One region of the Paenibacillus vulneris genome, then DNA from elsewhere that is predicted to be linked to it. Evidence: a T-box and tRNA genes for the amino acid it is inferred to sense, from the RefSeq annotation. Region 1 holds a T-box; the other holds one or more tRNA genes.
What was found. The T-box of region 1 lies ahead of leuS (leucine--tRNA ligase). A T-box ahead of a tRNA ligase gene usually reads a tRNA of that ligase, here a tRNA-Leu.
Positions count from the first base shown of each region.

Region 2: it has a tRNA-Leu gene. The T-box ahead of leuS (leucine--tRNA ligase) is inferred to sense a tRNA for this amino acid. The anticodon was not compared.

Region 1 is NZ_BAABJG010000022.1:289,432-296,148, reverse strand. Features, by position in the region: gene yhbY (ribosome assembly RNA-binding protein YhbY) at 1-14, shown strand, start outside; gene ABEA66_RS21170 (nicotinate-nucleotide adenylyltransferase) at 90-677, shown strand; gene yqeK (bis(5'-nucleosyl)-tetraphosphatase (symmetrical) YqeK) at 667-1,269, shown strand; gene rsfS (ribosome silencing factor) at 1,319-1,666, shown strand; gene ABEA66_RS21155 (CvfB family protein) at 1,663-2,556, shown strand; gene ABEA66_RS21150 (class I SAM-dependent DNA methyltransferase) at 2,761-3,546, shown strand; T-box leader at 3,812-4,075, shown strand; gene leuS (leucine--tRNA ligase) at 4,139-6,589, shown strand; gene comER (late competence protein ComER) at 6,659-6,717, opposite strand, start outside.
Region 2 is NZ_BAABJG010000027.1:256,894-263,610, reverse strand. Features, by position in the region: gene ABEA66_RS24180 (helix-turn-helix domain-containing protein) at 1-1,852, opposite strand, end outside; gene ABEA66_RS24175 (GNAT family N-acetyltransferase) at 2,390-2,875, opposite strand; tRNA gene ABEA66_RS24170 (tRNA-Leu) at 2,950-3,037, opposite strand; gene ABEA66_RS24165 (hypothetical protein) at 3,233-3,574, shown strand; gene ABEA66_RS24160 (hypothetical protein) at 3,888-4,109, shown strand; gene ABEA66_RS24155 (hypothetical protein) at 4,120-4,326, opposite strand; gene ABEA66_RS24150 (hypothetical protein) at 4,456-4,599, shown strand; gene ABEA66_RS24145 (adenosylcobinamide amidohydrolase) at 4,671-5,396, opposite strand; gene ABEA66_RS24140 (hypothetical protein) at 5,393-5,620, opposite strand; gene ABEA66_RS24135 (hypothetical protein) at 5,768-6,076, shown strand; gene ABEA66_RS24130 (hypothetical protein) at 6,244-6,567, opposite strand; gene ABEA66_RS24125 (xanthine phosphoribosyltransferase) at 6,663-6,717, opposite strand, start outside.

The DNA.
Region 1 (6,717 bases):
TCGAGCTGCCGTAGATCGGCAGACATGAAGCCTCGCTGCCAGGGGCTTTCTTGCATTTTTCATAAATGGAGCGAAAACGAGGTGGAAGCATGAAGGTTGGCATCATGGGAGGCACCTTTGATCCGATTCATATCGGCCACTTAATTGCCGCGCAATGCGCATTCGAACAGGCGGGGCTGGATCAGGTCTGGTTCATGCCGACCAACGTTCCCCCTCACAAACGGCAGGCTCCCGGCGCAACGCCGGAGCAACGATGGGAAATGGTATGCAGAGCCGTTGAAGGACATCCTTCCTTTCGCCCTCTCGATATAGAGCTGCAAAAGGGCGGTGTGTCCTACAGTATCGATACGGTGAAGCTGTTAAAGCAGCAGCATCCGGACATCCGCTTCTCCTATATTATCGGTGCCGATATGGTCCGATTTTTGCCCAAATGGTATAAATTCGAAGAGCTGCTGCAGCTGATTTCCTTTATCGGATTGCAGCGGCCTGGTTACCCCCTGGATATCGGGGAGCTTCCCGAGCCGGTGAAAGGCTCTGTCACCTTTGTGACGATGCCGCTTATGGAGCTGTCTTCGACCTACATCCGGCATCGGGTGGCGGCAGGAAAAACAATACGGTACATGGTTCCGGACCGTGTATACGATTATATTGAGGAGAGCGGGATTTATGGATCGTAAACAGCTGATGGAGTCGGTGAAAGCCCAAATGCCTGCCAAGCGTTGGGAGCATACGCTAGGTGTAATGGAGTCCGCAGTGATGCTGGCGCGTCAATACGGATGTGATCCCGATAAGGCGTATTTAGCGGCCATTCTTCACGATGTATGCAAATTTTGGCCGGTCAAGGATCAGGAGAGCATCATCAGGGACAACGGCCTGCCCGCCGATCTGCTCGATTACGATAAAGAGCTGTGGCATTCCTTTGCCGGAGCTTTTGTCGCCCAGAGAGATTATGGCATCGACGACGAGGAAATCCTGGATGCGATCCGCTATCATACCTCCGGCAGAGCAGGCATGACCCTGCTGGAGAAGGTGGTTTGTCTCGCCGATTATATCGAGCCGGGACGCGATTTTCCGGGTGTGAATAATATCCGTGAAATCGCCGAACATAGTGTAGAGAAGGCATTAGTTGCCGCATTTGACGGTACGATCCGTTTTTTATTGGAAAAGGGGAAAAAGGTGTATCCTTTAACCATGCTTTCAAGAAATAGTCTTATTGATGAAATCAAAAGGCAGGAGCAAGCTACCGGAAATTTGGATAGAGTACAGTAGGAATACATTGGTCTACTATTATTGGTTCACATATAGAGGAGGAAAATGAATGAGTTTAACCCCGGATAAATTGATGGCCCTTGTTGTTGAGGCAGCTGAAGATAAAAAAGCGATGAATGTGGTGACGCTGGATCTGCAGGGAATCTCCCTGATCGCCGATTATTTTGTGATTTGCCACGGGAATTCGGAGACCCAGGTACAGTCCATCGCTACGGAAGTTCGCAAGCGTGCCGAAGAGAAGGGCATACGAGTTCGCGGTATGGAAGGAATGGATACGGCGCGTTGGGTACTAGTTGACTTAGGCGACGTGGTTATTCATGTATTCCACCGCGACGACCGGGAGTATTACAATATTGAGAGACTATGGTCTGACGCGAAAGTGGTTGAGCGGGTATGAGGCTTGAAGCGGGAACGCGTATCAATCTGGAGGTAGCAAGAGAAGTCCCGCCTAACGGATATTTTCTGACAGACGGCCATCAGGATGTTCTGCTGCATTACAGCGAAGTGATCGGAGAGATCAAGGCAGGAGAACGTGTAGACGTGTTTTTGTTCTATGATACGGAGGATCGCCTGGCCGCTACGATGCGCGAGCCGCTCATTCAGCTTGGCGAGGTGGCGCTGCTGGAAGTGGTGGATATCCATCGCCGCTTCGGCTGCTTTCTAGAAATGGGTCTGGGCCGCAACCTGCTGCTCCCCTTCCGGGAGCTTCCCGAGCTGCCTGAGCTCAGACCCCAAATAGGGGATAAAGTATTCGTCCTGCTGGACCATGACCGGCAAGGACGGCTGGTGGCCAAGCTTGCAGGAGAGGCGGACCTGGGTCCGCTATGCTTCGATGCCCCGGCTGCCTGGAGAAATAAATGGGTTAAGGGCAGGGTGTACAAAACGCTGCAAATGGGCACCTTCGTCGTCTGTGACGGCGGTGTAGTCGGCTTCGGCGTGATCGGCATGATTCATGCTTCCGAGCGGACCCGATTGCTGCGTCTTGGCGAAGAAGTAGATGTTCGGGTGAGCTTTATCCGGGAAGACGGCAAGGTCAATCTCTCGATGCGTGCCCCCAAAGAAGTAGGACGCGATGAGGATGCAGAGAAGCTGCTGCAATTTTTACGCGAAAGACCGAATGGTTCCATGCCGTATTCGGATGAAACTCCGGCGGATGTCATTATGCAGAGGTTCAAAATAAGCAAGTCGGCCTTTAAGCGTGCTGTCGGCAAGCTGATGAAGGAAGGCCTGGTATACCAGGAAGGCAGCTGGACTCACTTGAAGGAAGAACATAAAGGCGGAGAATAATTCTCCAACCGGCAGCAGCCGGACATTCCATGCGGGTTAGACTTCAACTGTCCGCAAGCTGCAGGAATGCCGGCTTTTTTCACGCTTTGGAACAGTGATGCGGGTAGCTTGACCCGGGTGCGGTACATAGAGGAAGATGACAGGCTTACTAGGGCATTCCCCTTTACGGTGAGCTTACCTATTTCAACATGGAGGTTGAATGTTATGGCTTACGAGCTGTTTGCATATCATTACGATCGCTTGATGGAAGATATGCCGTATGCAGAATGGCTTGACTTTTTGAATCGATGCTGGGACCGATATGGAAGACCGGGAACGATTGCGGATTTGGGATGCGGGACCGGTAATATAGCCATACCGCTGGCGCAGCAGGGCTATGAGGTGTATGGCATCGATCTGTCGGAGGATATGCTGTCTGTCGCGCAGCAAAAAGCACATGAAGCGGAACGCGCTCTTGCTTTTCCAGGCAAAGGGAGCGTTACCTGGATGCAGCAGGATCTTAGGGATTGGGGCCTGCTTCAGCCGGTTGACGCGGTGATCTCGCTCTGCGATTGCATGAACTATTTGCTGGAAGAAGAAGAGATTATAGAAGCTCTGGGACAAGCTTATGGCGGCTTAAAAGAAGGGGGCATCTTCGTATTCGATGTTCATACCCCGTATCAGCTGGAGTCCTACGCGGAGGAGCAGCCGTTTTTTTTGAATGAAGACGATATTGCCTATATCTGGACAAGTGAGCTGGATACGGACCGGTGCGAGATAGAGCACGCCTTAACCATATTTGTCCGTGAAAGCGGACGGGAAGACGACAGTGATTCACAGGAAAGGTTTCGAAGAGTCGATGAGGTGCATGTGCAGCGGGCGTACCCGTTGGCGTGGATCAAGGAGCAGGTGCTGGCGGCGGGCTTCCGTGAGGTGGACTGCTATGCGGATTTTATGTGGAAATCCGTTACGGATACGACGCAGCGTGCTTTTTTCGTAGCGCGAAAATAATGTCCTAGTTATAGAGTTCAGGAAGCTACCTGAGCAATATCTGGAGGACGCCTAAAATAATCCCCCACAAAGGAAGGGATAATGCAATGCCATTCAAAAGACCTGTCATGTTCTCACCTCTGCCATCGGCGCATTCTATGAACCTAGTATTTCCAGCATCGGTGTAGTTTAATCATAGTACTTCTCCAGTGGACTCGATTGTCAGGTCAGCGCATGCATACTTGACACCGCTGCCGTTTTTTACATATAATCGCTTTATATGCTGCTAACGGCTGGGATAAGAAGTAGTAACTCCATCCCCTGCTTTTCAGAGAGTCGGCGGTTGGTGAGAGCCGGCGTAGGGGAAGAGCGAACTCGTCTTGGAGCCAGAAGGTGAAGTTCATGCATGAGCAGCCGGGGTTTTTCACACTCGGTCAGCTGAGCTTAGCCGGATCGTCGCCCCCGCGTTAAGGGGAAGAGTGAGCACAGACAAAGCATGTCTGCTGCTAACTAGGGTGGTACCACGGGAATCATGCCTCTCGTCCCTAGCGTTGCGCTAGCGATGAGGGGCTTTTATATTGAGATGTTGATCTATTGAAGGGGGCACAACCGAATGACACAGGAAGCAAAAGAACAGCAGGGCTATAACCCGCTCTTCATCGAGCCGAAATGGCAACAATATTGGGAAAACCATAAAACGTTCAAAGTGCTGGACGACGACAGTCTGCCTAAATTTTACGCATTGGATATGTTTCCTTATCCATCCGGCGCAGGTCTGCACGTAGGACATCCGGAAGGCTATACAGCTACGGATATCGTATCCCGCTATAAGCGGATGCGCGGATATAATGTGCTTCATCCGATGGGTTGGGACGCATTCGGCCTGCCTGCCGAACAGCACGCGTTGGATACCGGAGAGCATCCGCGGGATATTACGATCAAGAACATCAATAATTTTCGCCGCCAGATCAAGTCTCTGGGCTTCTCCTACGATTGGGACCGCGAGATCAGCACGACCGATCCCGAATATTACAAATGGACGCAATGGATCTTTATTCAGCTGTACAAAAAGGGTCTTGCCTATGTAGACGAGGTTCCGGTGAACTGGTGTCCGGCATTGGGCACGGTATTGGCTAACGAAGAAGTCATTGACGGCTTGAGCGAGCGCGGTAACCATCCGGTAATCCGTAAGCCTATGCGTCAATGGGTATTGAAAATTACGGAATATGCGGAGCGATTGCTTGAAGATTTGGAGGAGCTGGATTGGTCCGAATCCATCAAGGATATGCAGCGCAACTGGATCGGGAAATCCAAGGGTGCGGAGGTTGTATTTGCGATCGACGGCCATGCGGATGCAAGCCTGAAAGTATTTACGACACGTCCGGATACTCTGTTCGGCGCAACCTACTGCGTGATGGCTCCTGAGCATGAGCTGGTGGACGCCATCACGACTGCAGACCAGGCGGCTGCCGTGAAGGAATATCAGGAGAAAGCCGCTCGCAAGAGCGATCTGGAGCGTACCGATCTGGCCAAGGATAAGACCGGGGTATTCACGGGAGCTTATGCGATCAATCCGGTGAACGGCAAGAAAACTCCGATCTGGATTGCCGACTATGTGCTTGCAGGGTACGGTACCGGGGCGATTATGGCCGTGCCGGGCCATGACCAGCGCGACTGGGAATTCGCGAAGCAATTCGACCTGCCGATCATCGAAGTCGTGAAGGGCGGCGACGTGACGAAGGAAGCCTATGCGGGAGACGGAGAGCATGTAAACTCCGAGCAGCTGAACGGCTTGAATAACGAGCAGGCTATCGCCGCGATGATCGAATGGCTGGAGGCAAACGGTAAGGGTCAAGGCAAGGTGACCTACCGTCTGCGCGATTGGCTGTTCAGCCGTCAGCGTTATTGGGGCGAGCCGATCCCGATCCTGCATCTGGAAGACGGCACTATGAAAACTGTTCCGGAGGATCAGCTGCCGCTCTTGCTGCCGGATGTCGACCAAATCGCTCCGTCGGGCACAGGCGAATCTCCGCTGGCGAACGTAACGGAATGGGTGGAAACCGTTGATCCGGAGACCGGCATGAAAGCCCGCCGCGAAACAAACACGATGCCGCAATGGGCGGGAAGCTGCTGGTACTACCTGCGCTTTATCGATCCTAAGAACAACAAAGAGCTGTGCTCCAAAGACCTTCAGCAAAAATGGCTTCCTGTCGACCTGTACATCGGTGGTGCGGAGCATGCGGTGCTTCACCTGCTGTATGCGCGTTTCTGGCATAAAGTGCTGTATGATCTGGGCGTCGTATCGACGAAGGAGCCGTTCTATAAGCTTGTAAACCAGGGCATGATCCTGGGTGAAAATAATGAGAAAATGAGTAAGTCCCGCGGCAACGTCATCAATCCGGATGTCATTGTTAATGAATTCGGTGCGGATACGCTTCGGATGTACGAAATGTTCATGGGACCTTTGGAAGCAACCAAGCCTTGGAACGTGAACGGAGTTGAAGGAACCTACCGTTTCTTGAACCGGATCTGGCGTTTGTTTGTCGGGGAGAACGGTCAGCTTCATCCGAAAATCAGCGCCGACGAGACACTGGGAAGCGACAGCTTCAAACGGACCTGGCACCGTACGATTAAGAAAATTACGGAAGACCTCGAGGCGCTGCGCTTTAATACGGCGATCAGCCAGCTGATGATTTTCGTTAACGAGGCTTACAAAACCGACACGCTGCCTAAGCAAGCGATGGAGCATTTCGTGCAAATGCTGTCCCCGATTGCTCCTCATTTGGCTGAAGAGCTGTGGGAGAAGCTGGGCCATACCGATACGGTTACTTATGCGAAATGGCCTGAATACGACGAAGCTTGGACGGTCGATAACGAGGTGGAAATCGTCGTTCAGGTGAACGGCAAAATCGTCGATCGCACATTGGTTTCCAAGGATGCCAACGAAGCTGAGCTTCAAGAGCTGGCGCTCGGGATGAGCAAGGTGCAGGAAGCGATGAGCGGCAAAGCCGTTCGCAAAGTGATTGCCGTCAAAGGCAAGCTGGTTAACATCGTAGTAGGATAATCATTCAAATAAATAACCGCTCTGCTGCGGCAGGCGGTTCATAGGGAAAAGCGTGAAAGCATCACGTTCTTAATCGTCCTTCGATTCATGAAACAGGGCTTCCACCTTTTCCAGATCTTCTTGGTACT
Region 2 (6,717 bases), on a different contig from region 1:
CGACGGCTGGCAGAAGCTCTTCTGTTGTCTCTGAAGTATCCAGCGCCTCTGTGAGCCGGGGAAGAACATGCTTCCTCCAGTATTCGATAATATCGGACGATAATCCCTCCAACGTGCGCTCAAGCAGCCGAACCCCATATTGCAGCAAATGGTGGATCTCTGCTCCCTTCAGCACATCCTGCTCCAAATACTCCGCGAACTGGTCAACATGAAGCTGCCAGCTGCTGTCGGAGATTCGAAATTCCTGGCACATTGCATCCATCAGCTGAAAATATTTATGGGTATCTCCGGAGCTGGCCGCCGCTATTTCTTCATAACGGATGACCTGATTGTTGCCGAGCGACATTTTATATTGGAGTGCCGTGACCGCCTCCTCGAAGGAATTGCATACCTCCGTTAACTGCTCCGTGCTCCTTCCGACACCGACGGTTAAGGAGAACTTCAAATTCACGGCCACCCAAGTCCGAAAGCGGTCAAGCAAATCGCTCACACCCTCGAGCTTCGCGTCCTCCTCCGTATGCAGCATGAGCAGAATCGAGAGCCGTTTGTCGGATATCCACTCCGCCCAAACTGTCAGCCATTCGGAATCCGCCAGCTCCTGGGCGACGTTGGTCAAAGCAAATTTGAGCAGGTTCTGGTCGGTAACACTGTAGCTTTGCTGGAAATTCGGAAATCCGTCGATTTCTGCGACACAAACAATCAGTTTAGTATAAGAGCTCGGCAGCTTGTACCGGTTCATATGGGCAGCCCATTCCTGCCGGCTCATCGGAGACTGTCCCCCAATCCATTCCAGGAAAAACTGCTTGCGCCTAATGATCAAATCCTCCTGATACTGCTTCTCGTAACGGTTGGTTTGCTCCATCAAACTGTCCAGCACTTTGCCGATAAACGAGAATTCGTCGCCGCCTTTTCCTCTAGGCGCACTGCGGCTCTGGTATTTGTTGATCTGCTGCATGATGCCTTCGATCGGCTTGTAATTCCGGCGTGTTACATACAGGGTATAGATAATGCTGAACAGCACGGTCGCTATGCCGATACCAAGCCAAATATGGGAGATGGCCGAGACCCAGTTGAACATGCGTCCTCCCTTAATGCCGCTGACGAAATTCCAGCCGATGACATCGGAATGAATATCCGTTATGACACTTCCTTGTGCCGAGAGCGACTTGTCTTCCTCAAGCTCGACCGGATATACCCGCTGCCCCCCTGCATCCCTAATATCCATGAAGGTAATATCCGCGTTGATCATTTCGTCCACAATGCGCAGAAGCGAGCTGACCCTGACGTTGACCACGATAATGCCCTGATTGCCGAAAGGCAGCAGCGCCTTCTTGCTTATGGAAATGACCTTCTCCTTAGGCTGCAGGCTGAGGCCGGAATACATGCGAACGGCGGACCACCCCGTATTATTCGGATTGCCGAAGGATTCCTCGACGAATTCCTTGTCCTGGAAGTTATCCAGCTGCTGAATCGCGTTGGTCGTCAGCACCAGCTGATCCTGAGCGCGGTACAAATAAATCGATTGAATCATCGGGTTATCGTCAAGAATTTTATGCAGCTCCTTGGACGTCTCGTAGTAAACCATTCCCCCCTCCGATTTGTTCTTCATCTCGAAAAAATCATAGAAGGCGTCGCTGTTCCCCGCTTCCTCCAAAATAACCCGCTCCACTGCCTTCAGCGAGGTTTCCATAGAATCGATCACATATTTGGCAAAAATCCGATTGGCCTTCTCGGTCTCCTTAATGGAAATTTCGCTCATCATGGAAACGGATACAAAAATAATGATACTAACGGTGATGAACAAGATCGGAAAATACGACATCAGCAATCGATTATACCAGGTCTTTTCCATACGCCTATGAACTCCTTACACGATTAATGGGAATAGTGCTTCTATAGGATCAAGCCGGCGTACACATCTTTCTTGAAGCAAGAAAGCCAATGTGAACCCTAACTGCTTCGCCCGAAATGTGAAAATAAATCAACCCGCCTTTCGTTCGTCGAACAAAAACGGGTTGTCCGGGTATTTCCGTCCTATCGGTGTAGTCATTATACAGCGGAACGGATTTCTCCGACAAGCTCCACCTGCATCCTGGGAAAAACCGCCATTTGCACCCAGGTAAGCTACTTACTTTGTAACCTAACAGAAGGCTAATGACAACCAACTTTTTTCAGACGACCAACCTTTTTCCTGAGCATGACCTTTCCAACTACTCTGTCTATTAGTGCCAAGCTCGCTGCCGGATTATATGCAGGAGGGTTTCCATTGGATAAACTTTAACGGGGCATACGAATGACCTGAACGATTACGAATGTACTCCGCCGGTACAAGCCCGCTACAGCCGTTGTGCAAAGCAAAAAAGCCGCCCAACGGCGGCTTTATGAAGTATCACAGCATTTTTTGCATAAGAATAACGTCCAGCATTTTATCGAATTTGAAGCCTACTTCACGCATGACACCGATATAGTCGAAGCCGTATGTACGGTGAATGTATATGCTGCTGTCATTGCCCTCCACTATCCGGGACAGGACGGTATGCAGCCCTGCCTGTTTGCCGGCCTCAAGCACCTTCTCCATCAGCTGCTTCCCAATGCCTTGCCCCCGAAAATCATGGTGAATATACAGGGACAATTCAGAGGTGCGAGCATACGCCAGACGATCTGAATAAGCGTTAAGGGATGCCCAGCCTACAACCGTCCCTCCCAGCTCTGCCACGATAATCGGGTAACGATCGCCATGCTGCTTGAACCAGGTCTCCTGCTGCTCCAAAGTACGCGGAACCGTATCGAAGGTTGCCACGGTGTTCAGGATGGCCTCGTTATAAATGGTAAGAATAGAAGGAACATCATCAATAACTGCGGTACGGATAATCATTGCATGTCACTCTGCCTCTCCAAATGAAAAACCATCTGGTATCCGGAGATATCAGATGGTGGTTTTGTTATAGTTGGTGCGGTCAAGAGGACTCGAACCTCCACGGGGGGTTAGCCCACACGGACCTGAACCGTGCGCGTCTGCCAATTCCGCCATGACCGCATATATTATGTCTCATTCATATTTGAAGGGGACAAGTTGTATAATATCACCTGTTTTACCCAGTTGTCAAACAAAATTTTAAAAAAGCATGAAATCCGTATATTTACGATTCGGTTTGGAGATGAATTGAACATTGCTTCAAATGCAGCAAGAGCAATAATGAAAATCCAAAACCGTACTTCGGAGGCGATAGACTTGGTAAAATCCATCTGTGTTCTTATGCTCGCAGCAGTTATTGCCGGCAGCAGCATCGGCTGCAGTCATTCCGGCGGAAATGCTGTACAGCCAACTCCAACCCCAGCCCCGCTAGCTACCATGACAAAAGAAAAATATGACAAAATCAATTTGGGCATGACATCTGATGAAGTGAAAGGGATTGTAGGCGGTGAGGGCAAGCTCATCTCCGAATCGGGAGATAAGTCGTCCCCTGATTATACGACAACCTATCAATACCAAGCGGAAGGAAACCCGAACGGGTCGGCAAAAATTACATTCCGCTCCAATAAAGCCATTTCCAAATCGGAATCAAACCTGTAACCAATAGAACAATCGGGTACCTCTCCTGACGAAAAGAGATACCCGAGCTATTTAATCCAAACATTCAAAAACAATCCAGGCGATAGCTCCCCAAATTGGAAGCGTAAACAAAATGCCGTACACCGTTCCTTTCAATGCGGAACCTTCCGTGGACATCTTATCTCCTCCCGCTGTTCGAATAGAATCGAATACGTTCGTTAGCTGCCGGATTACATCGTATGCAGGAATATCCTTGGATATTCCTGTTCTTTCGTGAAGCTTGTATCATGATCTCCCGCTTAAGCCCATATATATAAGGCAAGGGGGGAGCATTATGATCTTTTTGCAGCTGGCTATGGGAGTGGTTGCGGCATTATTCGTCTGGGGTTTTATCAAGCTGACCTTTCAAACGATGCTTTGGGCCATCGGAATTACGTTGATTGTCAGCTTTATTATTCCAGGAGCCATATTGTTTATAAGCGGACTCATGTTCATCATGATCGGCATGCTGGCCACTCTGGGATTGCTGTACATCGTCGGGGCATTTAAAAAGTAGCCTCTCTCATCTACCCTTCCCGGTAAGCCTGCAAGGCTCGGGCTGCCCATTCCTTTAACGCCTCCGCATCCTCAAAGCTTGGAGTATTGAACAAATGTGTAGGCGGGTGTATGGAATTCGTGTTTAATCTAATGATTTCGCCGTTGACCCCGCGTTTTCCTTCTCTATGAATCCTTAACGCATAAAAATCGTCCAAATGCACCACTTGATCATCCATCGTCAACCCTCGCTCCCACATTTCTCGATTATAGAGTTAGTTTCTCTGAAGGCTCCAATATTATGCGAATGGCCTCAGCGGATAAAAATCAGCCAGCATGAGACTCTATCTCATGTGGAGGTGATACAAATGGCAGGCAGAAATAACAAACCCGACAACGACGGCCCTGCGGGACATCCTTCCCGTCTGGACCAATTCGGCGACAAAATGGCCGACGGCAACAACCCTCCGAAGAAATCCGAAGGCTGTGGCTGCGGTCCCGAAGGCAGGTAACCAATTACCGCACTTATCCGGAAATACAAAACCTGGGGCCCGTTAAGCATGAACTTTGCGGGCTCCAGGTTTCATTTTTGCTGTGACAGTTCCCAGGCCTTATACCTTTGAATGGAATAAGCCATTGCTTCATACACCGTTCTTCCGATACCATAGCCAAGCTGGGTTGCTGTACCCGCATAGCGATACGAAGCTCCCTTCTGGGTAGCGGCTATAATAACCGCATCCGTTGTTGTTCCTGTCGCGATCTCCCGACAGTCCGCTAAGCGGATATCTGCGTCCTGCAGTGCAGCGGCCTTCGCCTCCGTCGCTGTAATCACGGCATTGACCATTGCCGCGTCCGTTAGGATTCCATCAATGACCACGATCAGGTTAATGGTTCCAGGGAACAGCTCATGCATGTCCCGTAAGAAGCCCGCCCTCGCTTTATTGCTTAAGCCGACAGTAGCCCAGGTGCATACCTTCAGCCCCTTATCCCCGGATTCCTGGGAGTAGCCTCTGTCCTGCACTCTAGCTGCGGTTAATAAGGCCGCCGTCTCTTCTATACCGATGCTTCTCATACGCATAAATTGATGCATCTCAGACAGCGGATCCGAGCTGGAATAGCTGCGGTCCACCTGTCGGTTCATCAGGCGTGAATGCCATCCGCAGCCTTCTCCCCACATCGACGAATTCAAAGTGCGGAGCGGCTCGATACTCTCTATCATGAAGTAGCTGTTTAAGCCGTCTTCCGCCTCATAGTATCTCAAATTCGATATCGATGGGGTTATTGGATGATTTGAGGCAAAGCCCGTCATAGCCCTTCCCCGTTCCAGCCTGAATAACGTTCTTCGGTCATTGGCTGGTAATGATAGCTTCGGTCCAGCTTCACGATTCTTCGATTTTGCTTACGGATCATGACCGTCGCATCGTCCCAGGCAACAACAATTCCTTTGACGTCATTCGCAGGATCCGCGTCCCTCACCACTCTAAGCTTGGTCCCCTCTATTCTATACCGGTCCAGCTGCTCCTCACTGATCATCCTACGACCCTCCTTTGGACAAACTGTAGTTTAAGAATAGAATACACCATTCCAGGTGTACAATAAACAGAAGACGTATGCTCTCTTCTTTACAAGCGTTTTACATAAGCAGTCGATCCGACTTTGGAAAGGAGTTTTTGTGCCACAATGGAGAAAAAAACATATTACATTGATGTCGGCTCAGGGGAAATAACAGAACCGGAGGAGACCGGCCAATTCGAATTTGAAATACGGGCCAATGACGAAGAGATTAATCAGCTTCAGGCTTTGTTCGAGGAATCGGCCGAGGCTCAGGAAGGTACCGCTGCTGGAGCTTCGAGCGCACATCCGATTAATCATAACGTCAGGGACAACGTTGCGTCCGATTATTGGCTGCGGGAGATATATCGCAAGCTGTATGATCTGGGTACACCCGAGACCAAAAAACATATCGAAAGCATGAACATGCTTCACTAACCTTACGTGAGCCCGTTTTACCCGCAGCATGAACAAAAACCTACCGCCTTTCGAGGACGGTAGGTTTTTTGGATATAGAATTTACCATTTTCAAACGTTTCCCGTAAAGTACCTGAATCATATCCGAAACCTTATGGGGTTATTTTATCTATCTCAGAGTGCACTAATCAGCTGACGTGTTCTTTCGAGTCATTGGTCTCAAACCAATAATCCAACACTTTACTGGACATGACTCTCTTCTTGATATACTCGACCTGCTGTTGTGAAAACTGCTGCTGCCACTCAACATCAAGGTCTTCGCATAGCTTAACGATAGTCAACAATTCAGACCATGCCACATACCTTTTGTACCAAAAAAATTGAGGATGTTCAATCATATAGGGATACAGGTCGTCAAACTCTGTATGTTTACAATCGAGGGCACGTTCAAAGTGAATTTTAGCTTCGTTCAACTTAGTTACAAAAAAATCGGCCGGAATCTCATTCCCCATAGCAATGCCTCCTCTCTTTCGCTTGAATCCATTATAAAGGAAAAACACAGTGGAGGGAATAGTTAATAAAATTGAAAATAATTCTTGATTCGCCTCTACTCGAAGACAATCTCGCCATTTGCGAGCGATGCAATCCTTGCCAAAGACTCA